One region of the Arthrobacter sp. CAN_A214 genome, then DNA from elsewhere that is predicted to be linked to it. Evidence: riboswitches for the same ligand, from Rfam matches in the RefSeq annotation. Region 1 holds a riboswitch; each other region holds the start of a gene.
What was found. A riboswitch is a leader RNA that binds a small molecule or an ion and turns the genes downstream of it on or off. The one in region 1 is predicted to bind S-adenosylmethionine.

Region 1 (4,812 bases):
GATGTAGTTGACCAGGTGCGTCAGCGGAACGGTGAGGCACAGGTACAGCGCCGCCGCAGCGATAAGCGGTGAGAGATTGCCCGTATTGCTTGCCGCGTCATTGCCGATGCGGAACAACTCGCGCTCGCTGGCCAGCAGTCCGAGGAAGTAGATCAGGGAGGATTCCTTGATCAGGGCGATGAACTGGTTCACCAGGGCGGGCAGGACGCGGCGGACGCCCTGGGGGATGACTACCAGTTGCATCGAGGAGCTGTAGCTGAAGCCCAGCGCACGGGACGCTTCGAGCTGGCCCTTCTCGACGCTCTGGATTCCGGAGCGGAAGATCTCCCCGATGTAGGCGGCGGCCATGAGCGACAACGCCAGGATGCCCATCGGGAACGGACTCGTGCTGCCGGTCAGTTGCCGGAAGAGCGGACTCAGCCCGATCCCGATGAGCAGGATGATGACGACGGCGGGAACTCCCCGGAAGATGTCCGTGTACACGCGTGCGGCCCAGCGAAGCGCACGGTTCCGCGAAATGCCCATCACCGCGAGGATCATTCCGAGCACAGTCCCGATCACGCCGGAACTGATCGCAAGGATCAGGGTGTTCGGCAGGCCCACCGTGAGGAGTTCCGGAAGGACCGAACCCATTGCCTCCCAGTCGAAGAAGGTCTGCAGGAGTTGTTCGAAAGCGTTCATGCAGGGCCTACTTGACTTCTACGGCTTTGCTGCCGGGCTTCCAGTCGGTCGGCATTTCGCGTTCCGGGTACCATTCCTGGGTGAGCTCGGCCCAGGTGCCGTCCTCGATCACGGCGTCGAGGCCGGAATTCAGGGCATCGATCAGCGGCTGATTCTCGCTGTTGACTGCATAGGCAGTGAAGTTCTCCGTGTTGATGATGGTCTCGGCGATGGTGGTGCCGTCACCCTCCTTGACCTGGCCCGTGGCCTGCTGGGAGGGGGCCACCCAGGCATCGACCTGGCCGTTTGTGACGTTCGCGTAGACGGTGTTGTAGTCGGCGAAGCGGACGGGCTCCAGGCCCAGGGTGTTCGTCACGTAGTCGTCCTGGACCGTGCCCTGGACGACACCGATGCGGGTACTCTCCGACAGCGAGTCGAAGCCCGTGATCTCGGAGTCGCTCTTGGCAACGACAGCCATGTAGCCGAAGTCGTAGCCGTTGGTGAAGCCGACGCCTTCGCGCCGTGCCGCGGTGGTGGAGATCGAGGAGGAGCCGACGTCGAACTGCTTGTTCTGCACCTGGGCCAGAAGGGCGGAGAAATCGGTCGAGGCGAACTCGACCTCGAGGCCGAGCTCGTCGCCGATGGCGCGAAGCAGTTCGTTGTCGTAGCCGGTGAAGACACCGTTCTCGATGAAGATGTTGGGAGGCGCATCGGAAAGGGTGCCCACGCGGAGCGTGCCCTCGGTGACCAGCCCCAGCTTCGAGGTGTCGATCTGGTCCAGCGGTGTGGTTTCCTCGGTGGTGTACTGGTCGAGCGACTGCTGGTCGCTGCCGGCCAGGGCATCGGTGGTTTCCGCCGGCTCACTGCTGTTCGAGCCGCACGAGACGGTCAGGGCGAGCAGGGGGACGGTGAGGGCTGCAAGGATTTTTCGGGACAGGTTCATGGCTTCCTTCGATGGACGCGGCCCGGGTTGCGGGCGTGCGGAATCAGGGACGGGATGTTTCAGGGGGTGCCGGATGACGGCGGACGATGCTCGGCTCTGCTGTCTACTCGGGTGACACGCTCGCTGCTCCAGGCTGTGCGGGCGTTGGACGGCCATTGCCTTTCGGGCTGACCGGCATTCCGCCGTACTTGCCTACCGGGGGACTTGGCCCGGCGGCCGAATCTTCACCTGGAGCACCCCACTACGGGAGAGGGTTGCTGTCCAGCCGGCCAGGGCCTGTGGCTGGAACTCTTGATTGTGTAACAACGTTATACGATGGCGCGGCGCAGGACAAAATGCACGGGCAACACTGCGTAAGGAAGCTTCTTGGAAGATGGACTGTGTGCTATATGAACCGGTCCACGAGCTCCGACAGCTCGCGGGTCAGTTCCTCCGACGTGGCAATGGGCGTGCCATCGATGGCGGTGACCGGCGTCAGCAGCCGCACGCTCGAAATCAGCCACACCGCGTCCGCCTCGAGCAGGTGATGCGGTTCCAGCGGCCCGTAGCCCAGATCCCAGCCGCTCCCGTGCGCAGCCTTGAACAGTGCTCCCTGGGAGGTCCCGGGAAGGATGCCGCTTTCGAGCTGCGGTGTCAGCAGGGTCTTGGACGTGCCCTGACGACGCGCGAGGAGGACGGTGGACGTCGGGCCCTCGAGGACCTTTCCGTCCGACGATGTGAAGATGACGTCGTCGGCGCCGCGGGATTTCGCGTAGCGGACCGCGGCCATGTTGACGGCATAGGAAAGCGTCTTGGCGCCCATCAGGAGCCACGGCGCGCGCTGCGCAACCGTGCTGTCGTAGCCCCGTTCGAGGAGCAGAACCTCCACGCCTGCTTGCTGCTGCTGCCGGATGCCAGCCGGTACGGGTGACACCTGGACCCAGGCGGTGGGTTCGGCTGCGCCTTCCGCGCCGCGGGTCGCGACGAGCTTGACCACTGCTTCGGACTGCGCTGGTTGGGTCGCGGTGAATTCGTCGAGGGCGGTGCGGATGGCGCGGCTCCAGGCATCAGCCACCGGAATGGCGAGGTCGAGGGCGGCAGCCGAGGACGCCAGCCGTTCGAGGTGGGCCCGCTCCTTGCGGGGCACGCCGTCCACGGCCAGCAGCGACTCGAAGATGCCGTCACCACGCGTGGCACCGAGGTCGTTGGCCATGAGCTGCGGCTTCGACGGATCGACTATGCGGCCGTCACCATGCGCTGCGTCGAGGAACACCAGAACAGTCATGGGCCCAGCTTATCCAACGCGGTCAACGAAGCTGCCCAAGAAACATCAGAAGACATCAGGGATTGTCGGGGAACACTGCACCGAGGCCCGAGAGCACTCCGAGGGCTTTCGTCCGCACTTCCTCCCATTCTTCGGAAGGCACCGAATCAGCGGTGATGGCGCCGCCGACGCCGAGGCTGAGGCGTGCGCCGTCGTCGGTGTGTTCGATCACCAGGGTGCGGATGACGACGGCGAGGTCAGCGGCGCCGGTCAGGGAAAGGTAGCCGGCCGCGCCCGAATAGACGCCACGGGCCCGGCCCTCGAGATGTTCGAGGATGGCCATGGTACTGATCTTGGGTGCACCCGTCATGGACCCCGCGGGAAAAGCCGAGGCGATCACCTCGGCGCGGGAGGTTCCGGGTTTCAGTTCTGCCTCGATGGTGCTGACCAGCTGGTGCACGGTGGCATAGGTTTCGATGTCGCAGAGGCGGCTCACGGTGACCGACCCCGGAACGGCGTGGTGCGAGAGGTCGTTGCGGAGCAGGTCGACGATCATGATGTTCTCCGCGCGGTCCTTGAGCGAGGCTGCGAGGTCCCGGCGAAGCCCTGCATCGGTCTCCGGATCGAGCGATCGGCCCCTGGTGCCCTTGATGGGTTCGGCCCGGAGGCCGCCGTCGGAGTCGATCCTCAGGAAACGCTCGGGCGAGGTACTCGCGACGGCGAAGTCGGGCCAGCAGATGAGATGCCCGAACGGCGCCGGGCTTGCACGGCGCAGGCGCAGGTAGGCGGCGAGCGGGTCGACCGGGCGCTCCACGGCTGACACGAGGGAGGTGGTGAGGCACACCTCGTAGGTGTTGCCGTCGGTGATCTGTTCCTGTGCCTGTCGGATTTTGTCGAGGTACCCGGCGCGGGAATCCCTCGCCTGGAAGACCGGTGGTTCGGCGAAGGCCGGTTCGGTCGATTCGGGGATCTGCCGCCCGGTGTCGAGAACAGCCTTCCGTACCGTCGCGTGCCAGTCCCCGCACCCGGGGTCGGGCGTGCCGTCGTTCAGGCTGAGGAGGAACACCGCCTTCTCCCGGTGGTCGAGAACGACGGCGCGACCGGCGAAGATCAGTGCGGCATCGGGAAGGGGCGAGGAGGAAAGCGAGCCTCCGCCCGTTTCGCGCTTCAGTTCGTAACCCAGGTAACCGAGCCAACCGAGCGCGAAACCGCACTCGTAGCCGTCGGGGCGTCGGACCACGCGTCGCCCCCAGGCGCCGTCGAGCCAGCGGAAGAAGGGCTCGCGGATGCGCGTCGTCACCGCGCCGGCACTCACCTCGGTGACGCCGTCCGAGTGCTGCGCACGCTGGCCGAACCGTCCGGCGTCGTCGGCCAGGATGGAGAAACGGCTGCGTTCGGATGCCGGCGTTGCGCCGACATCCGAACTGTCCAGCCACACCGCCGCCTTCGAGTTCGGGTAGAGGGCTGCGAACAGCGCCCCAGGATCCGGCACGGCATCGATCCGCTCCACGCGTACGTTCAGTCCGCGACGGGCGGCGCGCTCGACGGACATCAGCCGTTCGCACTGGGGCAGGCTGGTGAGGGCCAGGCGTACGCGGTTCGGGGTGGCCTGCCCCTGGTGCCCCTGGATGACGACGTCGGCGGAGGAGTCGGGGCAATCGGCATCGAGCCAGGAGGTTTCCTGTTCGGCCCACCGGTCCCAGAACGGCTCGTAGCTTCCGCCGTCGCGTGCGAGGGCGCTGCGACGGCGGAGCGCGCCGGGAGCTTCTACCCAGAGGACGGCGTCGAGCAGGCCGCGTGCCTCGCGGGCGGCGGCTCCGACACCCTCGACGAGCACGATGTCAGCGGGCGGCGTATGCCTGAGCTCGCCGTCGCGCCCGTTGTCCCAGTCCCAGGCCCGCCAGGATGCAGGCTCTCCCGAAGCCAACGGCGTCAGCACCTGCCGCACGTATCGGTCGATGCCGCC
Region 2 (4,812 bases), on a different contig from region 1:
GCACCTACCAGTACAAGATGGTGGTCAACGGTTCCTGGGACGAGAACTACGGTGCCTACGGGGTCCGCGACGGCTCCAACCACGAGCTGCGCCTGCTCTCCGACACCGCTGTGACGTTCCGCTTCGACTACGCCACGAAGGATATCGAGACCAGCTAGCACCTTCCGTTGACCGAAGGCATCCGATAGCAAAGGTCACAAATCGATTGCGCTCCCCGGTCGATCCGGGAAGGCTTTCACCATGACCACCCATCGGAAGCGTGGCCTACCCAGACTCGCGGCGATCTGCACCGTCGCGCTCACCGCGACGGCCTGCACCATAGCGGAAGGGGACACCCAGCAGACCCCGTCGCACAGCTATGCCAGCCGCCCGGACCTGGCCCCTCCCGTCGTCGCGCTCGAACAGGGCGAGGCCTGGGAGCCGGACTACGGGACCTCGGAGGAACTCATCTTCCTCACGCCCGGTTTCCCGGACCGACCGCCGACGACGGGCGGCCTGGTGCTGGATGCGTCAGGAGAACCCGTCTGGATCAATCCGGCCGACCCGGACGACTCGCAGGACGACCAGTTCGAGCTCCGGGTCCAGGAGTACCAGGGCGAGCCCGTGCTCACCCTGTATCAGGGAAGCAGCGGCGGCGGATACGGCGACGGCACCTTCACCATCCTGAACCGGTCCTACGAGGAGATTGCGAGCGTTACCACCGGCGGGGATTTGGCGCCCGGCAACGCCGACTTCCACGACTCGACCATCACGCCCCGGGACACCATGCTGATCAGCGCCTACGAGCCGGCCGAGGCGGACCTCTCGGAGCTCGGCGGCCCGACGGACGGCTGGGTCGAGGAAGCCGTGATTCAGGAAATCGATATCGCCACGGGTGACGTCCTCTTCGAGTGGAGATCGCTCGACCACATCCCCGTCGCGGACAGCATCCAGAATTTCGGTGACGCACTGGACGGCGGGGTGCTGCGCACCCAGGACTTCGATAAGGCACAGGACGAGAACGAGGTGGTGGGTACCGAGGAAAGTCCCTTCGACTACCTCCACGTCAATTCGATAGCGGAGGACGACGACGGCATCCTGGTCTCCGCGCGTCACACCAGTGCCATCTACCGGATCGACCGCGCCACGGGCGAGCTGGACTGGACCTTGGGCGGGACGGCCAACGATTTCGAGCTGGGAGACGGTGCCGAGTTCTCCTGGCAGCACGACGCCCGGCGCTCTCCCGACGGCACCCTGACCCTCTTCGACAACGCTTCCAACGAGAACTCCGGGGACAACTCCCGCGGCTTGCGGCTCCAGCTCGACGAGGAGGCGATGACCGCCGCTGTGGTCACCGAATACCTCCCGCCGGAGGACCGCACCGCCGGAAGCATGGCCAACACCAACGAACTCCCGAACGGCAACATCCTGATCAGCTGGGGCGCCCAGCCCTTCTACTCCGAATTCACTGCGGACGGCGCACTCATCTATGACGTTTCGCTCGGCGGGGACGGCAGCTACCGCGCCTACAAGTCTGCGTGGCAGGGCCAACCGGCCACACCGCCGGATGTGGTGGTCCAGGAGAACGACGGCGGCAGCACCGCCTACGTCTCGTGGAACGGAGCCACGGGGGTGGCGCAGTGGCGGCTACTGACGGGTGCCGACGAAGCGACCGCCACCGAAGGAGCAACCGTGGATCGGGAATCCTTCGAAACCGAGATTCCCCTCCCCGAGGACGCAGCCTACGTGGCCGTCCAGGCCCTCGATGCCAGCGGGAACGAGCTGGGTACCGGCGTCGCCGACTGACTCCGCCGGGATTGCCCTGACGAAACGGCGGACCGCCCGAAAAGCCGTGCGGTCCGCCCCGATGAAACCGCCCGGAGCCGTCGTCACAAACCCGCCCGTGACTCAGTGTGACGCCGGCCATTGGCCAACGCTGCCCGAGTCGGTTTGAATGAAGCCATAACCATCCCGAGCGGCCGAGAGACCTGGATCGACGACGCCGCAGCAACCCTCTTCGGATAAAACCGGAGAACGGTGCTACTGCCAGGACCGATGGAGAAGCCAAAAGCTTCGTTGGTCTTTACCCGCCGTGCTGCCGCACGCCCGGGGAAGCTCCGCGTTGCCCTGTGCGCCCCTCCGTCGGGCGATGAGTACAGGAGCCCAACGTGCAGCACACCACCCCGGCCTATCGAGCCGGACACAAGAAGATCGCCCTCACCGCCGTCGCAGGCCTTTTGCTGACCGGCTGCGGAGGTGCCGCGAACGCCGGGGAGGACACCACTTTCGTCTTCGCCACCGGCAAGGACATCTCCTGCCTCGACCCCCACGTGAACGGGGACATGCCCCAGGCCTCCATTGCCGCCAACTACCTGGACTCCCTCGTGTCACAGGATGCGGAGGGCACCATCCACCCGTGGCTCGCCTCGGACTGGGAGGTCTCCGCGGACGGCCTCACCTACACGTTCACCGTCCGCACCGACGTCACCTTCACCGACGGCACCCCGCTGACGGCGGAGGCGGTCAAGGCGAACCTCGACCACATGGTGGATCCCGACACCCAGTCGGGCACCGCGGGAGGCTACCTCAAGCCGTATGCCGGAACCGAGGTGGTGGACGCGGATACCGCCGTCGTCACCCTGAACCGCCCCTATGCGGCGTTCCTCGAGGTGCTCGCGCAGCCGTTCCTCGGCATCCAGTCGCCCGAGGCGCTCAAGCGTCCCCAGGCGGAGAACTGCAACGCCCCGGTGGGTACGGGTCCGTTCAAGATTGTGGATTATGTGCCGCAGTCGAAAGCCACCCTGGTCCGCAATGAGGACTACAACTCAGCCCCGCCATTCGCGGAGCACCAGGGGCCGGCGTACCTCGAGACCATCGAATGGCGCATTGTCCCCGAGGACTCGACGCGCTACGGCCTGCTCCGTGCCGGCCAGGTGGACGCCCTCGACCTCATGCCGAGCGTCCACTTCGACGAAGCCGAGTCCGACCCCGACGTCGAGCTCATCCTGCAGGACCGCCCCGGCAACCCCACCAACCTGATCCTGAACACCACGCGACCACCCTTCGACGACCCCGATGTCCGCAAGGCCTTCCTGCGGAGCGCGTACGTGGATGCCGGCATCAACAGCGTCTACTTCGGCACCGTCACCAAGGCCGGCGGTCCGCTGAGCTCCACCACCACCTTCTACTCGCCCGACTTCGAGGACGTCTACGCCCCCGATCCGGACGAGGCGAACCAACTGCTCGACGACGCCGGTTGGACCGGGCGTGACGACGACGGCTACCGCACCAAGGACGGCGAGCGCCTCACCGTCCACTTCCCCTACACACCGAACTCCTGGCCCACGGCACACCAGGCACTGGTCACACAGATCCAGGCGACCGCCAAGCAGGTGGGATTCGAGGTCCTCATCGAGAACGGTGACGCCGCAACGGTCAGCGAACAGGGCAACAACTTCGAGTACGACCTCCGCGCCGACTACTGGAACACCAACACCGCCGACGTCCTCCGGATCGTCTTCTCCTCGGAATACACCGAGTCGGCCGGCTTCGTGGCCAACGGCTCGGGCTTCCGCAACCCGGAACTCGACGGCATCCTGAACGATGCCCTCGCCACCGACGACGCGGAAACCCGAGAGGACCTCTACTACCAGGCCCAGCAGATCGTCAGCGACAACGCCCTGCAGCTGCCCCTCTACAACCAGGCCAGCCAGGTGGCACTCCGCAGCGACCGCTTCGGGAACTTCGCCCTCGAGCCGAGCCTGTCCCTCCCCTACCTCTACGACGTGACGGCGGTTGACCAGCCATGAGCACCCTCGATTCCAAGCACCTCGATCCATTGAGTGCGGCGCCACGCACGACGGCGACGGCCGGTGCGGCCGGGAAAGTCATCGCCCAACGGGCGGCGGGCAGCATCTTCGTCCTCTGGGCCGCGGTCACGCTGACGTTCTTCGTCCTCCGGCTGACCCCGGGCGATCCGATCACGGCGATCCTCGGCGGGGCCGGATCCTCGCCGTCGCCCGAGACCGTTGCTGCGGTGAAGGCCGAATACGGTCTCGACCAGCCCGTCCTCGTCCAGTACCTCGCCTACCTCGGTGGCCTGTTCACCGGGAATTTCGGCACCTCCTACATCTTCAAGGTGCCGGTCCTGGAGATCCTCGGCCCACAGATCCTTCCCACGTTCCAGCTGGCCGGCCTCGCGCTCGTCTTCGCTTGGATCATCGCTCTGGCCTTCACGCTGCTGACCGTCGGGCGGGGTCGCGTGCTCGATTCCGTGGGCCGCGGCGTCGAGGTCTTCTTCGCCTCGCTCCCCCAGTTCTGGGTGGGCATCATGCTCGCGGTGGTGTTCGCCGTCGTGCTCGGCTGGTTCCCCGTCGCGGGCAATGACGGTTTCCGCTCGCTCGTGCTGCCCGCGCTGTCCCTCGCAATTCCGCTCGCAGGGTTCATCGCCCAGGTCACGCGGGCATCCTTCGAGGACGCACTGGCGCAGCCGTTCATCCTCAGTGCCCGAGCCCGCGGTCTGAGTGACACCGCCGTCCGCATCACCCACGCCCTGCGGCACGCGATCCTGCCGGGCATCACGCTCTCGGCCTGGGCCGTGGGCTCGCTCATCAGCTCGGCAGTGGTTGCGGAGATCATCTTCGCCCGACCGGGCCTCGGCCGTTCCCTCGTGGACGCCATTCTCAACCGCGACCTCCCCATCACCCTCGCGGTGGTGTTCATCATCGCCGCGGTCTACATCCTCGTGAACCTCGCTGTGGACCTCCTTTACCGCGTAGTGGATCCCCGCACCAACCCGAAGGGAAGTGCAGCATGAGCCTGGCACTCGAACCA
Region 3 (4,812 bases), on a different contig from region 1:
AGCACCGCACGCCGCTGCAGAACTTCACGGCCTCCCCTCGCCCGCTCGACGGCGTGGCACCCTTCGTCTGGCATGGCTCGATCCGCACGCCGCAGGTGGCCGAGATCGCGGCCTACTTCGGTGACGGTTTCTTCGCCAACAACATCTTCTGGCCCAAGGAGCACTACATGCAGCTCATCGCCCTCTACCGCGAGCGCTACGAGCACTACGGGCACGGCAGGGCCGATCAGGCGGTCGTCGGTCTGGGTGGCCAGTTCTTCCTGCGGAAGAACTCGCAGGACGCTGTGAACGAATTCCGGCCGTACTTCGACAACGCCCCGGTCTACGGACACGGACCGTCGATGGAGGACTTCACCGCGCAAACCCCGCTGAGCGTCGGTAGCCCCCAGGAGGTCCTCGAGAAGACCCTGACGTTCCAGGAGTACTTCGGCGACTACCAGCGGCAGCTTTTCCTCATCGACCATGCGGGTCTGCCCCTCAAGACCGTCCTCGAGCAGCTGGACCTGTTCGGCGAATTCGTCCTCCCCGAGCTTCGGCGTGAGCTGGATTCCCGGCGTCCGGCACATGTACCGGACGGCCCCACCCATGAGACCCGCAAAGCGGCGCGCCGGCTGCTCGACAACGAGAGTTCTGTCAGCGCCTGATGCCGTAGTCGGCTGCGCGCGTGCTGGGGCGTGCGGTGGGTGAAACTCCGGATACCGGCGTATCGCCGGGGGTTCTTCACCCTTCCCACGGCACACCCGGTGCCTGAGGGAGGTGACGGAGTTCGCGTCTCCTGTAGTGGCGTAGCCGTTACTGCACAGGAGGGTCGGATTACCTATTGACCTCTCTGTTGGCGGAGGCCTACCCTGAAGCCCCCACCACGTGGGAGCGTCCTCCGATCGCCACGTCGGCCTCCTGGACGAGTCCAACCGTGCAGCCCCAGAGGGTGAAAACTGCAGTGTCAACCGGCCGTTGACGAGCGCGCTTCCAAGCGAGGGCACGAAGGAACGGTAGAGGTAGCAAAGACAGCGCGGAATAATGGCCGTCCAGCGCAGGCTGCGGCAGTTCCCGGAAACCCTCGACGTGCTGGCAGGACCCTCTCGGTCCTGGCTGCGGCGCCTTCTTCCCGCTGGGAGTATTCGTAATTCGGGGTTGGAGCAGGCAATGAACAGAACAAGAACCAAGATAACGGCGATGGTGTTCACGGCGGTCTTCGCTGCGGGACTCACGCCGAGCGCAGCCTTCGCCCATGGGGGATCATCGGGCAATTCAGGTTCATCGGACCACGCGTCGAGCCAGGAAGTGGTGTACGAGATCGCTCGGTCCACCGCGCGTTATACCTGGCTGGACCGGGCCATCAAGGACGGCTATGAGCGCGTCACCGATTGCATCGAGTTGCCCGGAGTGGGCGCAATGGGTGTGCACTACGCGAAGAGCAAGCTGATCGACAAGAAGACCGACGCCTCGAAACCGGAAGCGCTGGTCTATATGCCGGTGAAGTACGGAAACCACGAGTACTATCGCCTCGTTGCGGCGGAGTTCCTTTCCACCGCGAAGAAGGCACCGGTCCTCGGAGGAGTCACCTTCAATTCGGAAGCGGCGGATTCGCAGGCGCCGTACAGACACAGCCTCCACGCATGGGTCTGGAAGCACAATCCGGCAGGAGTGTTCGCGCAGTGGAATCCGAGCATCAGCTGCCCGAAGGAGGACACGCACTGATCGAGGACTGAAACGGACCGTGCGCACGAAAGGTGGGAACCTCTTCCGTGCGCACGTTCCGCAGGTTCCGCTGCCGTCGTGCAGATGTCCCCGTATGACACGGCCACCTCGACGCCGCCGTCGTGCGTCGTCTAGGGTCGGAACCAAGAATCAAGAGTTCCAACGCAAAACCCTGGTTCGTTGGACGGCAACCCTCTCGCTGTAGTGGGGTGCCCCAGGTGAGGATTCGGCCCGGCGGTATGCGCGCGGGCAAGTATGGCGCTTCCTCAATGGCGGTGCCCGGTTGTTCGAGGAGTGCAATGCCCGCAAATGCGCCACGCCAGATCCGTTTCAACGCCTTCGACATGAACTGCGTGGGCCACCAGTCGCCGGGGCTGTGGCGCCACCCCGACGACCAGTCGCACCGGTACAAGGACCTCCGCTACTGGGCCGACCTCGCACAGACCCTCGAGAAGGGCCTCTTCGACGGACTCTTCATCGCCGACGTGCTCGGCACGTACGACGTCTTCGGCGGCTCCAATGAAGCCACCCTGCGCCAGGGCACCCAGACTCCGGTCAATGATCCGTTCCTGCTGGTGTCCGCGATGGCACTCGTCACCGAGCACCTCGGCTTCGGCGTCACCGCGGGCACCGCCTATGAGCATCCGTATCCGTTCGCGCGCCGGCTCTCGACGCTCGATCACCTCACTAACGGCCGGGTTGGCTGGAATGTCGTCACCGGCTACCTCCCCTCGGCTGCCCGCAATATGGGCAACGAGGACCAGCTCGAGCACGACGAGCGCTACAACCACGCCGACGAGTACCTCGAAGTGCTCTACAAGCTGCTCGAAGGGTCGTGGGAAGACGACGCCGTCGTCCGGGATGTGGAGAACGGCATCTTCACCGACCCGTCGAAAGTGCATGAAATCGGGCACGACGGCAAATACTTCACCGTGCCGGGAATCCACCTCAGCGAGCCGTCGCCGCAGCGCACGCCCGTCATCTACCAGGCGGGGGCGTCGTCGAGGGGCATCGACTTTGCGGCCGGCAACGCCGAAGCGGTGTTCGTGGGAGCGCCCACCAAGGCCATCCTCAAGGACGCCGTCACGAAGATCCGTGACGCCGCCGAGGCCGCCGGCCGCGACCGATACTCGGTGCGCATCTACACCATGCTCACGGTGATCACCGATGAGACCGAGGAAAAGGCCCACGCCAAGCACGAGGACTACAAGAAGTACGTGAGCTACGAGGGCGCCCTCGTGCTCGTATCCGGTTGGCTCGGGATCGACCTGTCCGTCTACGATCCCGACGAGCCTCTCGGCAATGTGAAGTCCAACGCCATTCACTCCGCCGTCGCGAATTTCCAGAAGGTGAACGACGACGGCGCTCCCTGGACGGTGCGCGACATCGCCGAGTGGGCGGGGATCGGCGGGCTCGGCCCGCGCGTGGTCGGCTCAGGCGCGCAGATTGCCGATGAGCTGCAGTCGTGGGTGGAAGAAACCGACGTCGACGGGTTCAACCTTGCCTACGCGATCACGCCCGGCTCGTTCGAGGACGTCATCACGTACGTGGTGCCCGAACTCCAGAAGCGCGGCGCCTACCCCACCGAGTACGTGGAGGGCACCCTGCGGAACAAGCTGTTCGGGAAGGGCGACCGGCTCCCGGACGAGCACCGTGGCAGCAGCTTCCGCCTCCAGCACGCCCGTCGCTGACGCTCCGTCGCGCGGTTCGTCGGGCGTAGGTCGTCCATTCCTGATGGGTGGTGGAGCATGCGGTCAGCCACAACTGCCCAACTTCCGCGGACCGGCGACCGTCTCTGCCGGAAGTCCTGCCGGAAGCCCTGCCCGGAAGTCCTGCCGGAAGTCCGCCGAAACCCCGTACGGAAGGCGGGAATAGGCCTTCGCCAGGCGCGGAACCCGTGGCATACTCCTCCGCGGGGCGATAGCGTCGGAAGCAACACGCCAACGAATTACGCCAACGAATGGAGTTCACATGTCGCGCGTTGCGATTATCGGAGGCCACGGAAAAGTGGCCCTGCACCTCACGAAAATCCTCACCGGCCAGGGCCACCAGGTCAGCTCGATCTTCCGGAATCCGGACCACTCGTCCGACGTCGAGATCGCAGGCGCGACGCCGGTGGTCGCCGACGTGTCGACGCTGTCGGTGAGCGAGATGGCCGATGTGTTCCGCGGGCACGACGCCGTGGTCTGGTCCGCAGGTGCCGGCGGCAGCAGCCCTGAGGCCACCTACGCGGTGGACCGCGATGCCGCGATCCGCTCCATGGATGCCGCCGAGGAAGCCAGCGTGGGCAGGTATGTCATGGTGTCCTACCTCGGTGCTGGCAAGGATCACGGTGTTCCCGGGGACACCGGGTTCTTCCACTATGCCGAGTCCAAGGCCGCGGCTGACGAGCATCTACGCAAATCGAGGCTTGCCTGGACCATCCTCGGACCGGGTGCGCTGACCACGGATCCGGGAACCGGCCAGATCGAGGTGTCGGACAAGCCCCAGCAGGATTCGGTGTCCCGCGAGGACGTGGCGCTCGTTGCCGCCGTCGTGCTCGGAAATCTCGGCACCGTGGACAAGACCCTCCAGTTCAACAGCGGCGAGACGCCGGTTGCCGAGGCGATCGAAACGGCCCTCTAGGTCCGAACGACCAGAAGCGCCCCTGACAAAGGAGGGCGCCCGGGTGTACCCGGGCGCCCTCCTTTCGTCGATCGTTCGGTCAGCCGAGGCCGAGCTGGACGAAAACGAACCAGACGAGCAGCGGCACGACGGCGATCATCGCGATAGCCCAGAGGAGCAGCGCCCGGAAGAAAAGGCGTTCGTCCTTGGGCTGGGCACTGGCCATGAGCAGTGCGCCACTGGTGGACATCGGGCTCACATCCACTACGGAGGAGCTGATGGCGATGGCGGTGACGACTCCGATCGGGGTCAGCAGCGGATCCATGGCGAGGGGCGTCACGATCGGACTGACGACTCCGAGGGTGCCGGTGGTGGAGGCGAACGCCGACACGATGGCCACGACGTAACCGGTGATCAGCACCGCAACGGAGCTGTTGCCGAGACTTTCGATGCCTGCCTGCAGTTCCTCCAGCGCCCCCATCTCCTCCAGCATGCCCACATAGGTGA
Region 4 (4,812 bases), on a different contig from region 1:
GCATCCTCCTGGCGATCATCCTGCTCGCAGTGATCGGCAAGACCACGGATGCCCTGCTGGGCCTGGCTGAAAGGTGGGCTGTCCGGCGATGGGTGTGAGGATTGGCGAGCAGGACTCCCTCCGGACCGAAACCGGGCGCATCGCGTTCTGGGAAGAGCAGGCCCGCCGGCTCGACTGGGCCGAGGAATGGCACACGGCCCACACCTTCGAGCCGGCACGGCCGGCGCCGGACGGCGACCTGTCCGTCCCGGTGATCGAATGGTTCGCGGGCGGAAAACTCAACGTCGCCGAGAACTGTGTGGACCGGCACGTCGCTGCGGGCAACGGCGGCAGGACCGCGCTGTTCTTCGAAGGCGAGCCGGGCGACCGCCGCGCGGTCACCTACTCCGAGCTGGAGGAGGATGTGGCCCGCGCAGCGAACGCGCTATCTGCCCTCGGCGTCGGGAAGGGCGACCGCGTGGTCATCTACCTTCCCGTCCTCGTCGAAACGGTGGTGGTGACGCTGGCCTGCGCCCGGATCGGAGCCGTCCACTCGCTCGTCTTCGGTGGCTTCTCAGCCGAGGCACTGCGCTTCCGGGTCGAGGACACCGGGGCGAAACTGCTCGTCACCACTGACGGACAGTACCGCCGGGGGAAGGCGGTACCCGTCAAGGGCAACGCCGACGCCGCCGTCGCCGGTGTGGATTCCATCGAGCATGTCCTCGTGATCCGTCGCACCGGCTCGGAGATCGGCTGGACACCGGGACGAGACGTCTGGTGGCATGAGGCCGTCGACATTGCGTCGCCGTTCCACGAAGCGGAGGCGTTCGACGCCGAAACGCCGCTGTTCATCATGTACACCTCGGGCACCACGGGGAAACCGAAGGGCCTGGTGCACACCTCGGGCGGTTATCTCACGCAGGCCTCGTGGAGCTTCGAGCACCTGTTCAGCAACCCCGACCCGGCGCTGCGCTCCACGGATGTCCACTGGTGCACGGCCGACCTCGCCTGGGTCACCGCCCACACCTATGAGATCTACGGCCCGCTCTCCAACGGCGCCACGCAGGTGATCTTCGAGGGAACGCCCAACACCCCGCACACCGGCCGCCACTTCGAGGTCATCGAGCGCTACGGCGTCACCAGCTACTACACCGCCCCCACGCTGGTGCGCTCGCTCATGGGCTGGTTCCCCGACGGCGTTCCCGCCGGGTACGACCTCTCGAGCATCCGCGTCCTCGGAACCGTCGGAGAGGCCGTCAACCCCGAGGCCTGGCGCTGGTTCCGGGCCAACCTCGGCCGGGGAACCGTACCCGTCGTGGATACCTGGTGGCAGTCCGAGACAGGCGCCACGGTGCTCTCCCCCAGTCAATCGGACGAGTCCTTCAAGCCGGGCTGCGCCTCGCGCGCGCTACCAGGGGTCAGCACCCGCATTGTCGACGACGCCGGAGATCCCGTACCGCCGGGCGTCCAGGGGCTCATCGTGGTGGACCGGCACGGTCCCGCCATGGCCCGGACCGTGTGGGGCGATCCGCAGCGCTACCTCGACTCCTACTGGCGGAAGTTCGCGGCGCAGGGCTGGTTCCTCGCTGGTGACGGGGCCAAGTACGACGACGACGGCGACACCTGGATCCTGGGCCGGGTGGACGACGTCATCAACGTGTCGGGGCACCGGCTGTCGACGATCGAGATCGAGTCGGCGCTCGTGGCGCACCCCTTCGTCACGGAGGCCGGAGTGTGCCCGGTGGCGGACCCGTTGACAGGGCATGCGATTGCGGCCTTCGTGGTGCTGGCCCCCGGTGCGGACCGCTCGCAGGACATCGGTTCGGCGCTGCGGGCCCACGTCACGAAGGTGATCGGGCCGGTCGCACGGCCTGCCGCCGTCGTGGTGGTGGACGATGTTCCGAAGACGCGCTCCGGCAAGATCATGCGCCGGCTGCTGACCCAGCTGTACGAGGGCGGCACGCTCGGGGATACCACGTCGCTGCAGAACGAGGGCTGCATTCCGGGCATTGCGGCGGTGCTGGCCGGGCGGTAGCGGCGCTAGCGGGCGGCCTGCCGCTGCCCGACTGCCTTGCGGGCCCGGCGCCACTTTCCGAGGGCCAGCAGGGCGAACGCTGAGCAGGGGACCAGCATCCCTGCCTGCTGGACATAGAACCATCCACTGACGGAAGGGCCCGGGTCACGAAGCACCAGGACGATGCTGAGAAGGAGGGTGGCAGCCACCACGGCAGCCGCCCAGAACACGGTCCGCCACAATGCCGGCTCGCTGGTACGTTCCGCTGACCGCCAGGATTCCATCGATCAAGGTTACGGGACGCCACGGAGTTGCCCGCCCCAATGTGACGTTCTCCGGACGACATATTCTTTGTGCCGCCCCCTGCCCCCTGTCAGACTCGAAGGTGACCATCCCGAGCGGCCGAGAGATCTGGCTCACTGACGCCGCAGCAACCCTGGCCCGTGCTCCAAGCGCTCGGCGATAGGGTGCTACCGCCAGGGCCGATGGAGGATTTCATGAGCACTCCCGATCTTTCCCAACCACTCAAGTTCGCCTACTGGGTCCCGAACGTCAGCGGTGGGCTCGTGGTCTCGACCATCGAGCAGCGCACCAGCTGGGACTTCGACTACAACAAGAAGCTGGCCCGGATCGCCGAGGATGCCGGCTTCGAATATGCACTGTCCCAGACCCGCTACGCGGCATCGTACGGTGCCGACAAGCAGCACGAGGCGACGTCGTTCTCCCTCGCCCTGCTCGCGGCCACCGAGAAACTGAAGGTGATCGCCGCCGTCCACCCCGGCATGTGGCAACCCGGTGTGTTGGCGAAGTTCATCATCACCGCCGACCACATCTCCAACGGGCGGGCCGCCGTCAACATCGTGTCCGGCTGGCTGAAGAACGAGTTCACCGGTTTCGGCCTGCCCTGGCTGGAGCACGATGAGCGGTACGTGCGCACCGAGGAATTCATCCGGATCCTGCGCGGCCTCTGGACCGAGACGAACTTCTCGCAGGAGGGCAAGTACTACAACATCACCGATTTCACGCTGAACCCGCCGCCCGTGGACGTTCCCGGGCGTGCGCACCCCGAGATCTTCTTCGGAGGGAATTCGACGGCGGCCCAGGCCACCGCCGGGCGCGTGGCCGACTGGTACTTCTCGAACGGCAAGGACCTCGAGGGCTTTCGGGAGAACATTGCGGGGGTCCAGGCGTCAGCCGGGCAGGTAGGACGGTCCCCGAAGTTCGGGCTCAACGGCTTCGTCATTGCCCGCGACACCGAAAAGGAGGCCCGGGAGACACTCCGCGAGATTGTCGCGAAGGCGCACCGTCCGGCCGTCGAGGGCTTCCGCGACGCCGTCCAGGAAGCCGGCGCCTCCACCGTCGACGGAAAGGGCATGTGGGCGGATTCCTCGTTCGAGGACCTCATCCAGTACAACGACGGCTTCAAGACCCAGCTCATCGGCACCCCCGAGCAGATCGCCGAGCGGATCGTCGAGTACAAGAAAATCGGGGTGAACCTCCTCCTCACGTGCTACCTCCACTTCCAGGAGGAAGTCGAAGCCTTCGGCAGGGACGTGATGCCGATCGTCCGCGAACTCGAGGCGGACGCCGCGGTGAAGGCGGGCGTCGACTTCCACCTGGACACACCCGTTACCAGCAAGGCAGGCGTCTGATGGCAGAGAAGACCTTCGGTTTCCGTACCCGCGCACTCCACGCCGGCGGTACACCCGATGCAACGCACGGCGCACGCGCAGTGCCCATCTACCAGACGACGTCGTTCGTGTTCAAGGACACCAATGACGCCGCAAACCTCTTCGCACTGCAGAAGTACGGCAATATCTACTCCCGCATCGGCAACCCCACCGTCGCCGCGTTCGAGGAACGCATCGCCTCCCTGGAGGGCGGCATCGGAGCGGTGGCCACGGCATCGGGCATGAGCGCCGAGTTCATCACCTTCGCCGCCCTCTGCCAGGCCGGCGACCACATCGTCGCGGCGTCCCAGCTGTATGGCGGAACGGTGACGCAGCTCGACGTCACGCTGCGCCGCTTCGGAATCGAGACCACCTTCGTCCCCGGCACGGACCCCGCGGACTACGCGGCGGCCATCCAGGACAACACCAAGGCCGTCTACGCCGAGGTCATCGCCAACCCTTCCGGTGAGATCGCCGACCTCGAGGGACTCGCGAAAGTCGCATCCGACGCCGGAGTGCCCTTCATCGTCGATTCCACGCTCAGCACGCCGTACCTCATCCGGCCGATCGAACACGGTGCCGACATCGTGATCCACTCCGCCACCAAGTTCATCGGCGGCCACGGAACCACGCTTGGCGGCGTGATCGTGGAGAGCGGCCGCTTCGACTGGGGCAACGGCAAGTTCCCCATGATGACCGAACCCGTGCCCTCCTACGGCAACATCCAGTGGTGGGCCAATTTCGGCGAATACGGTTTCCTCACGAAGCTCCGCACGGAGCAGCTGCGCGACATCGGGCCGTCGTTGTCGCCGATGTCGGCCTTCCAGCTGCTGCAGGGCGTCGAAACCCTCGCCCAGCGCCTTGACGAGCATCTGAAGAATGCCCAGGCCGTCGCCGAATGGCTGCAGTCCGACCCGCGGATCGAGTACGTGAACTATGCGGGACTTCCGACGCATCAGCATTCCGCCCGCGCGCGGAAGTACTTTCCGAATGGCCCCGGTTCCGTTTTCAGCTTCGGCGTCAAGGGCGGACGTGCAGCGGGACAGAAATTCATCGAATCGCTGCAGCTGGCCTCACACCTGGCGAACGTCGGTGATTCCCGGACACTCGTGATCCATCCCGGATCCACCACCCATCAGCAGCTCTCCG

Region 2: it holds a riboswitch for S-adenosylmethionine, as region 1 does, so the genes downstream of both, IWX65_RS05230 (ABC transporter substrate-binding protein) here and IWX65_RS13490 (ABC transporter substrate-binding protein) in region 1, are expected to answer to the same signal.
Region 3: it holds a riboswitch for S-adenosylmethionine, as region 1 does, so the genes downstream of both, IWX65_RS05300 (LLM class flavin-dependent oxidoreductase) here and IWX65_RS13490 (ABC transporter substrate-binding protein) in region 1, are expected to answer to the same signal.
Region 4: it holds a riboswitch for S-adenosylmethionine, as region 1 does, so the genes downstream of both, sfnG (dimethylsulfone monooxygenase SfnG) here and IWX65_RS13490 (ABC transporter substrate-binding protein) in region 1, are expected to answer to the same signal.

What each region holds. Positions count from the first base shown of each region.
Region 1 is NZ_JADOUU010000018.1:10,127-14,938, reverse strand. Features, by position in the region: gene IWX65_RS13495 (amino acid ABC transporter permease) at 1-681, opposite strand, end outside; gene IWX65_RS13490 (ABC transporter substrate-binding protein) at 689-1,603, opposite strand; SAM riboswitch class IV at 1,783-1,900, opposite strand; gene IWX65_RS13485 (aminodeoxychorismate lyase) at 1,989-2,867, opposite strand; gene IWX65_RS13480 (chorismate-binding protein) at 2,923-4,812, opposite strand, start outside.
Region 2 is NZ_JADOUU010000004.1:23,486-28,297, forward strand. Features, by position in the region: gene IWX65_RS05220 (pullulanase X25 domain-containing protein) at 1-158, shown strand, start outside; gene IWX65_RS05225 (arylsulfotransferase family protein) at 241-1,785, shown strand; SAM riboswitch class I at 1,943-2,041, shown strand; gene IWX65_RS05230 (ABC transporter substrate-binding protein) at 2,148-3,788, shown strand; gene IWX65_RS05235 (ABC transporter permease) at 3,785-4,795, shown strand; gene IWX65_RS05240 (ABC transporter permease) at 4,792-4,812, shown strand, end outside.
Region 3 is NZ_JADOUU010000004.1:39,960-44,771, reverse strand. Features, by position in the region: gene IWX65_RS05310 (LLM class flavin-dependent oxidoreductase) at 1-644, shown strand, start outside; gene IWX65_RS05305 (hypothetical protein) at 1,147-1,701, shown strand; SAM riboswitch class IV at 1,850-1,963, shown strand; gene IWX65_RS05300 (LLM class flavin-dependent oxidoreductase) at 2,001-3,392, shown strand; gene IWX65_RS05295 (SDR family oxidoreductase) at 3,673-4,326, shown strand; gene IWX65_RS05290 (SLC13 family permease) at 4,406-4,812, opposite strand, start outside.
Region 4 is NZ_JADOUU010000005.1:128,527-133,338, forward strand. Features, by position in the region: gene IWX65_RS06765 (ABC transporter permease) at 1-98, shown strand, start outside; gene acs (acetate--CoA ligase) at 89-2,014, shown strand; gene IWX65_RS06775 (hypothetical protein) at 2,020-2,277, opposite strand; SAM riboswitch class I at 2,380-2,485, shown strand; gene sfnG (dimethylsulfone monooxygenase SfnG) at 2,491-3,645, shown strand; gene IWX65_RS06785 (O-acetylhomoserine aminocarboxypropyltransferase/cysteine synthase family protein) at 3,645-4,812, shown strand, end outside.